3 regions of the Nonomuraea sp. NPDC049655 genome follow, and region 2 is predicted to be linked to each of the others. Evidence: riboswitches for the same ligand, from Rfam matches in the RefSeq annotation. Region 2 holds a riboswitch; each other region holds the start of a gene.
What was found. A riboswitch is a leader RNA that binds a small molecule or an ion and turns the genes downstream of it on or off. The one in region 2 is predicted to bind thiamine pyrophosphate.

Region 1: another riboswitch for thiamine pyrophosphate. It lies ahead of thiC (phosphomethylpyrimidine synthase ThiC); the one in region 2 lies ahead of ACIBQ6_RS16525 (purine-cytosine permease family protein).
Region 3: another riboswitch for thiamine pyrophosphate. It lies ahead of ACIBQ6_RS17880 (FAD-dependent oxidoreductase); the one in region 2 lies ahead of ACIBQ6_RS16525 (purine-cytosine permease family protein).

Annotation. Positions count from the first base shown of each region.
Region 1 is NZ_JBITLS010000008.1:340,673-343,937, forward strand. Features, by position in the region: gene ACIBQ6_RS26785 (glycosyl hydrolase family 95 catalytic domain-containing protein) at 1-1,433, shown strand, start outside; gene ACIBQ6_RS26790 (class I SAM-dependent methyltransferase) at 1,393-2,013, opposite strand; TPP riboswitch at 2,049-2,161, shown strand; gene thiC (phosphomethylpyrimidine synthase ThiC) at 2,154-3,265, shown strand, end outside.
Region 2 is NZ_JBITLS010000004.1:522,519-525,783, reverse strand. Features, by position in the region: gene ACIBQ6_RS16530 (methylated-DNA--[protein]-cysteine S-methyltransferase) at 1-439, shown strand, start outside; gene ACIBQ6_RS16525 (purine-cytosine permease family protein) at 425-1,762, opposite strand; TPP riboswitch at 1,753-1,866, opposite strand; gene ACIBQ6_RS16520 (rhodanese-like domain-containing protein) at 1,918-2,241, opposite strand; gene ACIBQ6_RS16515 (Fpg/Nei family DNA glycosylase) at 2,268-3,146, opposite strand; gene ACIBQ6_RS16510 (TenA family protein) at 3,204-3,265, opposite strand, start outside.
Region 3 is NZ_JBITLS010000005.1:183,262-186,526, reverse strand. Features, by position in the region: gene ACIBQ6_RS17890 (Rv2175c family DNA-binding protein) at 1-271, opposite strand, end outside; gene ACIBQ6_RS17885 (FAD-dependent oxidoreductase) at 302-1,471, opposite strand; TPP riboswitch at 1,524-1,640, shown strand; gene ACIBQ6_RS17880 (FAD-dependent oxidoreductase) at 1,630-3,159, shown strand; gene thiS (sulfur carrier protein ThiS) at 3,156-3,265, shown strand, end outside.

The sequences.
Region 1 (3,265 bases), on a different contig from region 2:
CGGCCCGGCGGCCGTACGCCGAGCTGCGGGCCGAGCACGAGGCCGACCACCGGGCGCTGTTCGGCCGGGTCCGCCTCGACCTCGGCCAGCGCATGCCCGACCTGCCGACCGACCGCGTGCTGGCCGCCTACGAAGGCGCCGGCACCCCGTCCGACAAAGCCCTGGAGACGCTGTACTTCCAGTACGGCCGGTACCTGCTGATCGCCTGCTCCCGCCCCGGCTCGCTGCCGGCCAACCTCCAGGGGGTGTGGAACGCGTCCAACTCGCCGCCGTGGGAGTCCGACTACCACACCAACATCAACCTGCAGATGAACTACTGGCCGGCCGAGCCGGCGAACCTGGCCGAGACGGCGGTGCCGTACCAGGAGTTCGTGGCGGGGCTGCGCGCGCCCGGACGCGAGACCGCGCGGTCGATGTTCGGCTCGGCGGGGTGGGTGGTGCACTCCAACACCAACCCGTTCGGGTTCACGGGGGTGCACGACTGGCCCACGTCGTTCTGGATGCCGGACGCCGCCGGCTGGCTGGTGCGCCAACTCTACGAGCGTTACCTGTTCGACGGCGACGAGCGCCACCTGCGCGGGCACGCCTATCCGGCGATGCGCGAGGCCGCCGAGTTCTGGCTGGCCAACCTGTGTCCCGACGCGCGTGACGGCAGCCTCGTCGTCTCGCCCGCGTACTCGCCCGAGCACGGCGACTTCACCGCGGGCGCGGCCATGCCGCAGCAGATCGTCCGGGACCTGTTCGCCTGCACGGCCGCGGCCGCGCGCACGCTCGGCGTGGACGCCGAGTTCGCCGGACGGCTGCGCGAGGCGGCCGACCGGCTCGATCCCGGGCTACGGGTCGGTTCCTGGGGGCAGCTCCAGGAGTGGAAGGCCGACCTCGACGACCCGTCCGACCGGCACCGGCACGTCTCCCAGCTCTACGCCCTGCACCCCGGGACGCAGCTCACCGCTCCCGAGCACCTGGCCGCGGCGCGCACCACGCTCGAAGCGCGCGGCGACGGCGGCACGGGCTGGAGCATGGCCTGGAAGGTCAACTTCTGGGCCCGGCTCAAGGACGGCGACCGCGCCCTGGCCATGCTGAGCGGGCAACTGCGCGCCAGCACGCTGCCCAACCTGTGGGACACGCATCCGCCGTTCCAGATCGACGGGAACCTCGGCGCGACCGCCGGGGTGGCCGAGATGCTGCTCCAGAGCCACGCCGGCGTCATCGAGCTGCTGCCCGCGCTGCCGGCCGCCTGGCGCGCGGGCTCGTTCGACGGGCTGCGCGCCCGCGGCGGCTTCACCGTCGGGGTGACCTGGGCGGACGGCGTGCCGGTCGAGGTCAGGCTGTCGTCGGCGCGCGGCGGGACCGCCCGGCTGCGCGGCCCCGGGTTCGCGCTCGACCTGGAGACTAGGGCTGGGGAGAGCTGCGCGCTGTCGCCAGCACGCTGAACCACGTGCGGTGGGTGACGTTCGTCTCGTGCCAGGCGACCGCGAACCCGGCCGCGTCCAGCACCGCGAGCAGGTCGCCCGCGTCGCGGTGGACGAACCAGCGCTCGTACTCCGTCCGGTACGGCACCGGCTCCCAGCCCTCGCCGTCGCCCAGGGCGGTGGTCAGCGCGAGCACCCCGCCGGGGCGCAGCGCCGCGTGCCAGGCGCGCAACGTCGCCTCGGTCTGCTCGGACGGCACGTGCACGAGGGCCGCGGCCGACCAGAGGCCGTCCAGGGAGGCCGGCGACAGCGGCGGGCGTCGCAGATCGCCCAGGACGGTGGGCACGCCGTGCCCGGCGGCGAGCCTGGCCATCTCGATCGACAGGTCCACACCCACGGTGGTCAGGCCGCGTCCGGCGAACCAGGCCGACTCGCGCCCCGGGCCGCATCCCAGGTCGGCGACCGTGGCTCCGGCGGGCAGGGCCGAGGCGAACCGGTCGCGGAAGGCCGCGAACGAGGGTGGCGGTTCGGTGAACTGCTCGTCGAACTGGCGCGCGATGCGGTCGTAGGTGGCGGTCGTGTGCGCAATGGGATCAGACATCCCCTTGATCCTGCCACGCGCGGGGTTATGATCGCGATGACCAACGCGGGAGCCCGGTGCGGACCGGGCTGAGAGGACGGCTGTCAGCCGCCGACCGCCAGAACCTGCTCCGGATAATGCCGGCGAAGGGAGTTTGCGCGATGAGCGACGCGCGCTTTTCCAAGATCTACATCGGTGACCTTCAGGTGCCGATGCGCGAGGTCAGGCTGTCGAACGGCACGTCGGTGCGGCTCTACGACACCTCGGGGCCGTCGCGTGCCGACCGCTCGGCGTGGGGCTCGCCGGTCACCCAGCTCGGCGCGGCGCGGCGCGGCGTGGTGACCAAGGAGATGGAGTTCGTGGCCGTCCGGGAGGGGATGACGCCCGAGTTCGTCCGGCAGGAGGTCGCGGCCGGGCGGGCGGTCATCCCCGCCAACGTCAACCATCCGGAGTCCGAGCCGATGGCGATCGGCCGGAACTTCCTGGTCAAGATCAACGCCAACATCGGCAACTCCGCCGTCACCTCCTCGATCGAGGAGGAGGTCGAGAAGATGACCTGGGCCACCCGGTGGGGCGCCGACACCGTCATGGACCTGTCCACCGGGCCGAACATCCACGAGACCCGCGAGCAGGTCATCCGCAGCTCGCCCGTCCCGGTCGGGACCGTGCCCATCTACCAGGCGCTGGAGAAGGTGGGCGGGCGGCCCGAGGCGCTGTCGTGGGAGGTCTACCGCGACACCCTGATCGAGCAGTGCGAGCAGGGCGTCGACTACGTGACGGTGCACGCGGGCGTGCGGCTGGCGCACGTCCCGCTGACCGCCCGCCGCAAGACCGGGATCGTCTCGCGCGGGGGCTCGATCATGGCCGCCTGGTGCCTGGCCCACCACCGCGAGAGCTTCCTGTACGAGCACTTCGACGAGATGTGCGCCCTGCTGGCCCGCTACGACGTGACGTTCTCGCTGGGCGACGGGCTGCGCCCCGGCTCGATCGCGGACGCCAACGACGAGGCCCAGTTCGCCGAGCTGCGCACCCTGGGCGAGCTGACCAAGATCGCGCACGCGCACGACGTGCAGGTGATGATCGAGGGCCCCGGCCACGTGCCCATGCACAAGATCAAGGAGAACGTCGACCTGCAGCGCGAGCTCTGCGACGACGTGCCCTTCTACACCCTCGGCCCGCTCGTCACCGACATCGCCCCCGGCTACGACCACATCACCTCGGGCATCGGCGCCGCCATGATCGCCTGGTACGGCACCGCCATGCTCTGCTACGT
Region 2 (3,265 bases):
CATCGCGGCCTGCAGTTTCGAGGCCGAGAACACCGTGTTCGAGCGGGTGGCCAAGGAGGTCGGCACGTTCATCGGGCCCGACGCCCGCCGCCTCGACCCGGTGCGCCGGGAGCTCGACGCGTACTTCTCCGGCCGGCTGCGCACCTTCGCCACGCCGGTCGACCTCGCGCTGGCCACGCCGTTCGCCCGTACCGTGCTGCAGAAGACCATGGCCGTGCCCTACGGCACGACCACGACGTACGAGGAGATCGGCGCGAGCATCGGACGGCCGCGCGCCCTTCGCGCGGTCGGCAACGCGGTCGGCGCCAACCCGGTGTGCGTGATCGTGCCCTGTCATCGGGTGGTCCGCGAGGACGGCGAGCTCGGCGACTACGCCGGAGGCGTGGCCGCCAAGCAGCACCTGCTCAACGTCGAACGCCGGGTCTCAGCGGGCCGCTGAGCGGCGCCGGCCGAGCACGCCGATGAGCAGCGTCACCAGGGCCGCGACCAGCGCGCCGCCGAGCGCGCCGTTCATCCACGGCTCCCGCGTGAAGCCGACGGCCTCGCGGGCGGAGGCCCAGAAGCCGTCCCAGCCGGCGACCGTGGGCGTCGAGGTGGTGAACCAGTAGGCGGCGAAGCCCAGCGCCCACGGCAGCAGCATCAGCCAGCGCGAGGGCGCGTCCTCGGCGGTGTTCCAGCGGGCCGCGCCGCCGAGCACGAAGTAGTCGACGGCCAGCACCGCGAACATCGGCACGAACACCGCGCCGATCACCCCGAGGAACGCGCCGTAGGAGGTGACGTCCACGACCAGGGCGATCGCGGTGGTGAGCACTCCGATCGCGGTGGAGACGACCCGCCGGTCCACCTTCGGCATCAGGTTCTGCAGCGAGACGGTGGTGGAGTAGACGTTGGCGAAGGACTGGTCGGTCTCGCGCAGCACCAGGATGCCGAAGAACAGCGCGCCCAGCGGCGCCGCGACGAACGGCTGGAACACGACCATGCCGTCGGCCTGGACCGCCTGGGCGCCCGCGATGGCCACCGCGTACACGCCGAGTGCCAGGCAGGCCACCTGGGCGACGGTGTAGCCGCCGACGACGCCGGTGAAGGCGGCCCGGCTGGAACGCGAGTGCCTGGCGAAGTCGGCGGCCATCGGCACCCACGACACCGACAGGGCGATGACGTAGTCGACGGCCGGGGCGAAGGCCGTCCACGACCCGCCCGTGTACGTCGGCGCCTCGCCCAGGAACGACACGGTGAACCAGATCAGCGACACGATCACGCCGGCGGTCACGTACCGGCGCAGCAGCCGGATCGACCCGAGCGGCCAGACGGCGAGCGCGGTGGTCAGCACCCCCGCCACCACCACCCACACCTGGTACGGGACGCCGCCGAAGATCGCGTTCGCGGCCTTGGCGATCACCCAGAGCTCGAAGGCCCCCCAGCCGAGCATCTGCACGATGTTCAGCACGGACGGGACGTACGACATCTTCGCCCCGAACAGCCCGCGCAGCAGCACCATCGCCGGCCGCCCGGTCTGCGTGCCGGGGATGGCCGACAGGCCGACCATGGCCGTGCCGATGAGGCTGCCGACCACGGCGGCCGTGAGCGCGGCCACGAGGCTGAGCGGCGCGTCGCCCAGGGGATCGATCAGGACGAGCGCGCCGGAGAAGCCGAGGAGGCTGACACCGAGGTTGGCCCAGAGCGCGCCCTGGTCGAGGACGCCGAGGGTCTTGGGGGGCGCGCCGTCAAGGGTCAGCGGAACTTCGTCGACGACATGCGTCATCGCACACTCCCTACGCCGGCATTACCCGGACAGGTTCAGGCGGTCGGCAGCGGCTGTGTTGCTGCCCTCTCAGCCCGGCACCCCGAGCTCCCGCGACTATGCAGTTGGCGCCCTCATCATGCCTCAATGGCGGCGGAACCGCCACAGTGGGGCATTCAGGCCACGAAAGGATCCTGCCCGGTCTCGCTGACCATCGGACGGCGCGCGAACTCCCACGACTGCATGCCGCCGCCCACGTTGACGGCGTCGCGCCCGAGCTGGTTGAGCCACGCCGTGACCTGCATCGACCGGCCGCCGACCCGGCACACCACGTAGACGGTGCGGTCGGCGGGCACCTCCTCGACCCGGCCCTGGATCTGCGACATGGGGATGTGCACGGCCTCGGGGGCGTGGCCGGCCAGCCACTCGTCCTGCTCGCGGACGTCGAGCAGGTAGGCGTCGTCGGGAACGGCGGTGACGTCGATCTCTGGAACGGTCATGCCTCCATCATCCCGCGCCCGGGACCCTACTTGAGCAGGCGCGACATCCGCCGGTCGGCCAGCGGCTTCCCGCCCGTCTGGCAGGTCGGGCAGTACTGGAGCGCGGAGTCGGCGAAGGACACCTCGCGGATCGTGTCGCCGCACACGTCGCACGGCTGGCCGGCCCGGTTGTGCACGCGCAGCCCGGACTTCTTCTCCGCCTTGAGGTCTTTGGCGGCCAGCCCGTGCGCCCGTTCGACGGCGTCGCGCAACGTCGTCACGATGGCCTCGTGCAGGTCGGCTATCTGCGCGTCGGTCAGCGTCGCGGCGATCTTGAACGGCGACATCCTCGCCGCGTGCAGCACCTCGTCGGAGTAGGCGTTGCCGATGCCCGCGATCACCTTCTGGTCGCGCAGCAGCCCCTTGATCTGGGTGCGGTTGCCGCCCACGATGCGCTTGAGCGCCTCGACGGTGAAGGCGTCGTCGAGCGGGTCGGGGCCCAGGGCGGCGACGCCGGGCACGTCCTCCGGCTTGTCGGTGACGTAGACGGCCAGCCGTTTCTGCGTGCCGGCCTCGGTCAGCTCGAAGCCGGGGGCCAGGCCGTCGTCGTCCGGCGCCAGCCGTACGCGTACGGCCAGCGGCCCCTTGCCCGGCCGCACCGGCCGCGCGCCGGTCAGGTCGTCGCGCCAGCGCAGCCAGCCGGCGCGGGCCAGATGGATGATCAGGTGCAGGCCGTCGCAGTCGAGGTCGAGGAACTTGCCGTGCCTCGACACGTTCGTGACGGTGAGCCCGCCGAGCGCGGTGACCGGCGGGTCGAACGTCTTGAGCGCCTGGAAGCCGACGACGTCGACGCCGGCGATCGAACGGCCGACCGCCCGCTCGCGCAGGAAGTTGGTGAGCGACTCCACCTCGGGAAGTTCCGGCATGCCCCCAGGGTATGGCGCGCGCCGGACCGGCACGCGACTACGGCACGTCCCAGAAAGCTACGGCACGTCCCAGAAGGCGAGCTCGTGTGCCATGCCCTCGGCGAACAGCGCTTCCGCCC
Region 3 (3,265 bases), on a different contig from region 2:
AGCGCAACGACTCGATGTCGTCGTAGCCGGCGTCCTGCAACACGGTCAGTGTGCCGGGCAGGCCCTTCATCACGTCCTTCCCGTCGAGGAACACCGCGGGAACCTGTGGCCCGCCGCCGCCACGGCGCACGCCGAGCAGCTTGTGGTCCTTGAGGAGTTGCTTGGCCCGCCCGATCGAGAGGTCGAGGCGTGAGGCCACTTCGGGGAGAGTGAGCCACTCGTCGACGAGCTGGTCGGTCTCCCGGTCGATCTGTGCAACAGAAAGCGTCACGAAACCACAACTACCACATGCCGTCCTTGCTCAAACAACACAATCCCGTAGGGGGACCTCTGGATCTACCAGGCGTTCTGTGTCGAGGCGATGCCCGCCTTCGATGATCCTACGGCCCTGCACGTAGTCCCGGGGCCGGTCGACGGCGAGCACGGCGGCGAGGGTGTCGCCGGACGTCAGCCAGACGGCCGACCACTTGCCCTCGGGCTCGCCCCGGTAGAGCAGGCGGTCGCCGGAGGGGTGGTGGCCGATGTACTGGACCATGTGGCCGAACTGCTCGGACCAGAAGTAGGGGGCCGGGTCGTAGACGGCCTCCTCCCCCAGCAGGGTCGCGGCGGCGACCTCGGGCGAGCCGAGCGCGGTGTCCCAGTGCTCGACGCGCAGCCGGACGCCGTAGCGGCGCGACCACCAGGCCGCGCAGTCGCCGGCGGCGACCACGTTCGGCATGGACGTGCGCAGGTGCTCGTCGGTGACGACGCCGTTGTGCAGGTCGATGTCGGAGCCGGCCAGCCACTCGACGGCCGGGCGCACGCCGATGCCCGTGACGACCACGTGCGCCTGGACGAACTCGCCGCCCACCAGCCGCACGCCGCCCTCGTCCACCTCGTCGACCATGGTGTTCAGGCGCAGGTCGATGCCGTCGTACCAGTGTCGCGTGCGGGCGCCGATCTCCGGGCCCACGGCGTTGGCCAGCGGGGCGGGGCCGGCCTCGATCACGGTCACCGAGCAGCCGGCCTTGCGGGCGGCGGTGGCGACCTCGGCGCCGATCCAGCCGGCGCCGATGATCGCCACATGGGCTCCGGCCACGAGCCCGGCGCGCAGCTCGTGGGCGTCGTCGAGGGTGCGCAGGACGTGCTGGGGGCCGTCGCCGGGCACGGTGATCGGCTCGGTGCCGGTGGCGATCACGAGACCGTCGTAGCCGAGCTCGCCCTCGGTCGTCTCCACGACGCCCTCACGCAGGGCCTTGGCGGTGACGCCTGGCCAGAAGTCGACCTCCAGCGCGTCGAGGTCGGCCTCCAGGAAGCTGGAGTCGGCCGCGCCGGACAGCACGGCTTTGGACAACGGCGGACGGTCGTAGGGCCGATGGCGCTCCTGGCCGATCAGCGTGATCCGTCCGGTGAAGCCGCGCCCGCGCAGCGCCTCCGCGCTGCGCAGCCCGGCCAGGCCCGCTCCCACCACTACGACATGGTTCACGTTCATGACCATAACGGGGGCGGTGCCGGCACGTCGCGCCGAGGCCGTAGGCTGGAGGCGCAAGACGCGCGGGAGTCCGGCCGTCACCGGGCTGAGAGGAAGGCTTGAGCGGGCCTTCGACCGCAAGACACCTGATCCGGATCATGCCGGCGAAGGGAGCGCGGATGAATGTGATCGTGGGCGGCGGGGTCGTCGGGTTGTCGATCGCCTGGCGGCTGGCCCGCGAGGGGCTGCCCGTCACGGTGGTCGATCCGGCCCCGGGGCGCGGGGCGTCCTACGCGGCGGCCGGGATGCTGGCGCCCGTCAGCGAGGTCGCCTACACCGAGGAGCCGCTGCTGCGGCTGGGGGCCGCCTCGCTGAGCCGATGGCCGTCCTTCGCCGCCGAACTGGCCGCCGACGCGGGCCTCGGCCCGGATCTCGGGGCGCGCTCTGGGGCAGGTCTCGGCACGGGGCTGAGCGGCGGTCCCGGTCGCGGGGCCGGGGCGAGGGCCGGGGAGGCGTTCGGGGGCGCGTTCGGGGTGATCGGGCCGGAGGGGGCCGCCGGCCGTGCGCTCGACCTGCGCGCCGACGGCACGCTCGACGTCGCCTTCGGGGCCGACGACCTCGCGGCGCTCGACGACCTGGCGGCGTTCATGGACAAGCTGGGGCTGCGGGTCGAGCGGCTGACCGGGCGCGAGTGCCGGCGTCTGGAGCCCATGCTGGCCCCTTCGGTGCGCGGCGGGCTGCTGGCCCCCGGTGACGCCTGGGTCGATCCGCGCCGGGTCACGGCGGCGCTGCTGGCCGCGCTCGACCGGCTGGGCGTGCCCGTCGTGCGGGCGCGGGTGACCGGCCTGCTGCGCGACGGCGACGCCGCTCCGGCCGCCGCGACCGGCGCTGGGACCAGCTCTGGAACCGGTGCTGGAACCGGTGCTGGGACAGGCCGTGCGGCAGGATCTGTGGCGGGAGCTGTGACCGGTGCTGTGAGGGGGGTGCGGCTTGAGGCCGTGCCCGGTCAGCCTGAGCCGGCGGTGCCGGAGATCGCGGCCGAGCGGGTGGTGCTGGCCGCCGGGGCGTGGAGCGGGGAGCTGGCCGACGTGCCCGTCCGGCCGGTCAAGGGGCAGATCATGCGGTTGCGCTCGCCGCAGCCGCTGCTCGGCCGGTGCGTACGCGGGATGGTGCACGGCGCGCCCGTCTACCTCGTCCCCAGGGGCGACGGCGAGCTGGTGCTCGGGGCGACCCAGGAGGAGCTGGGGTTCGACACCCGGGTGACCGCGGGCGGGCTCTACGAGCTGCTGCGCGACGCCAGGGAGCTGGTGCCGGGCGTCACCGAGTTGGAGGTCGCCGACGTGGTCGCCGGGCTGCGTCCGGGCACCCCCGACAACCTGCCGATCATCGGGGCGGGCGAGGTCCCCGGGCTGGTACTGGCGACCGGCCACCACCGGGGCGGGGTGCTGCTGGCCCCCCTGACGGCGGTCCTGGTCACGTCGGCGGTGCTGACACCGTCCACGACGACGGCGTCCCCGGCGGCGGCCCCGACGACGGCCCAGACGGCCACACAGACGGCGGGCCAGACGGCGGGCCGGACAGGCATGCAGACGGCGGCCCAGGCAGCGGCTCGGGTGGCGGAGGTTTCGACGGGCGCGGGGATTCTGACGGGTGAGGAGGGCGAGCTGGCCGCGCTGTGCTCGCCCGCGAGATTTCGGGATATTTCATGATTGTGACGATCAACGGCGCCGCGCACGAGGTGGCCGACGGCACCACCGTGGCCCAGGCCGTACGGACGCTGACCACCGCCACCACCGGCGTGGCCGTGGCCGTGAA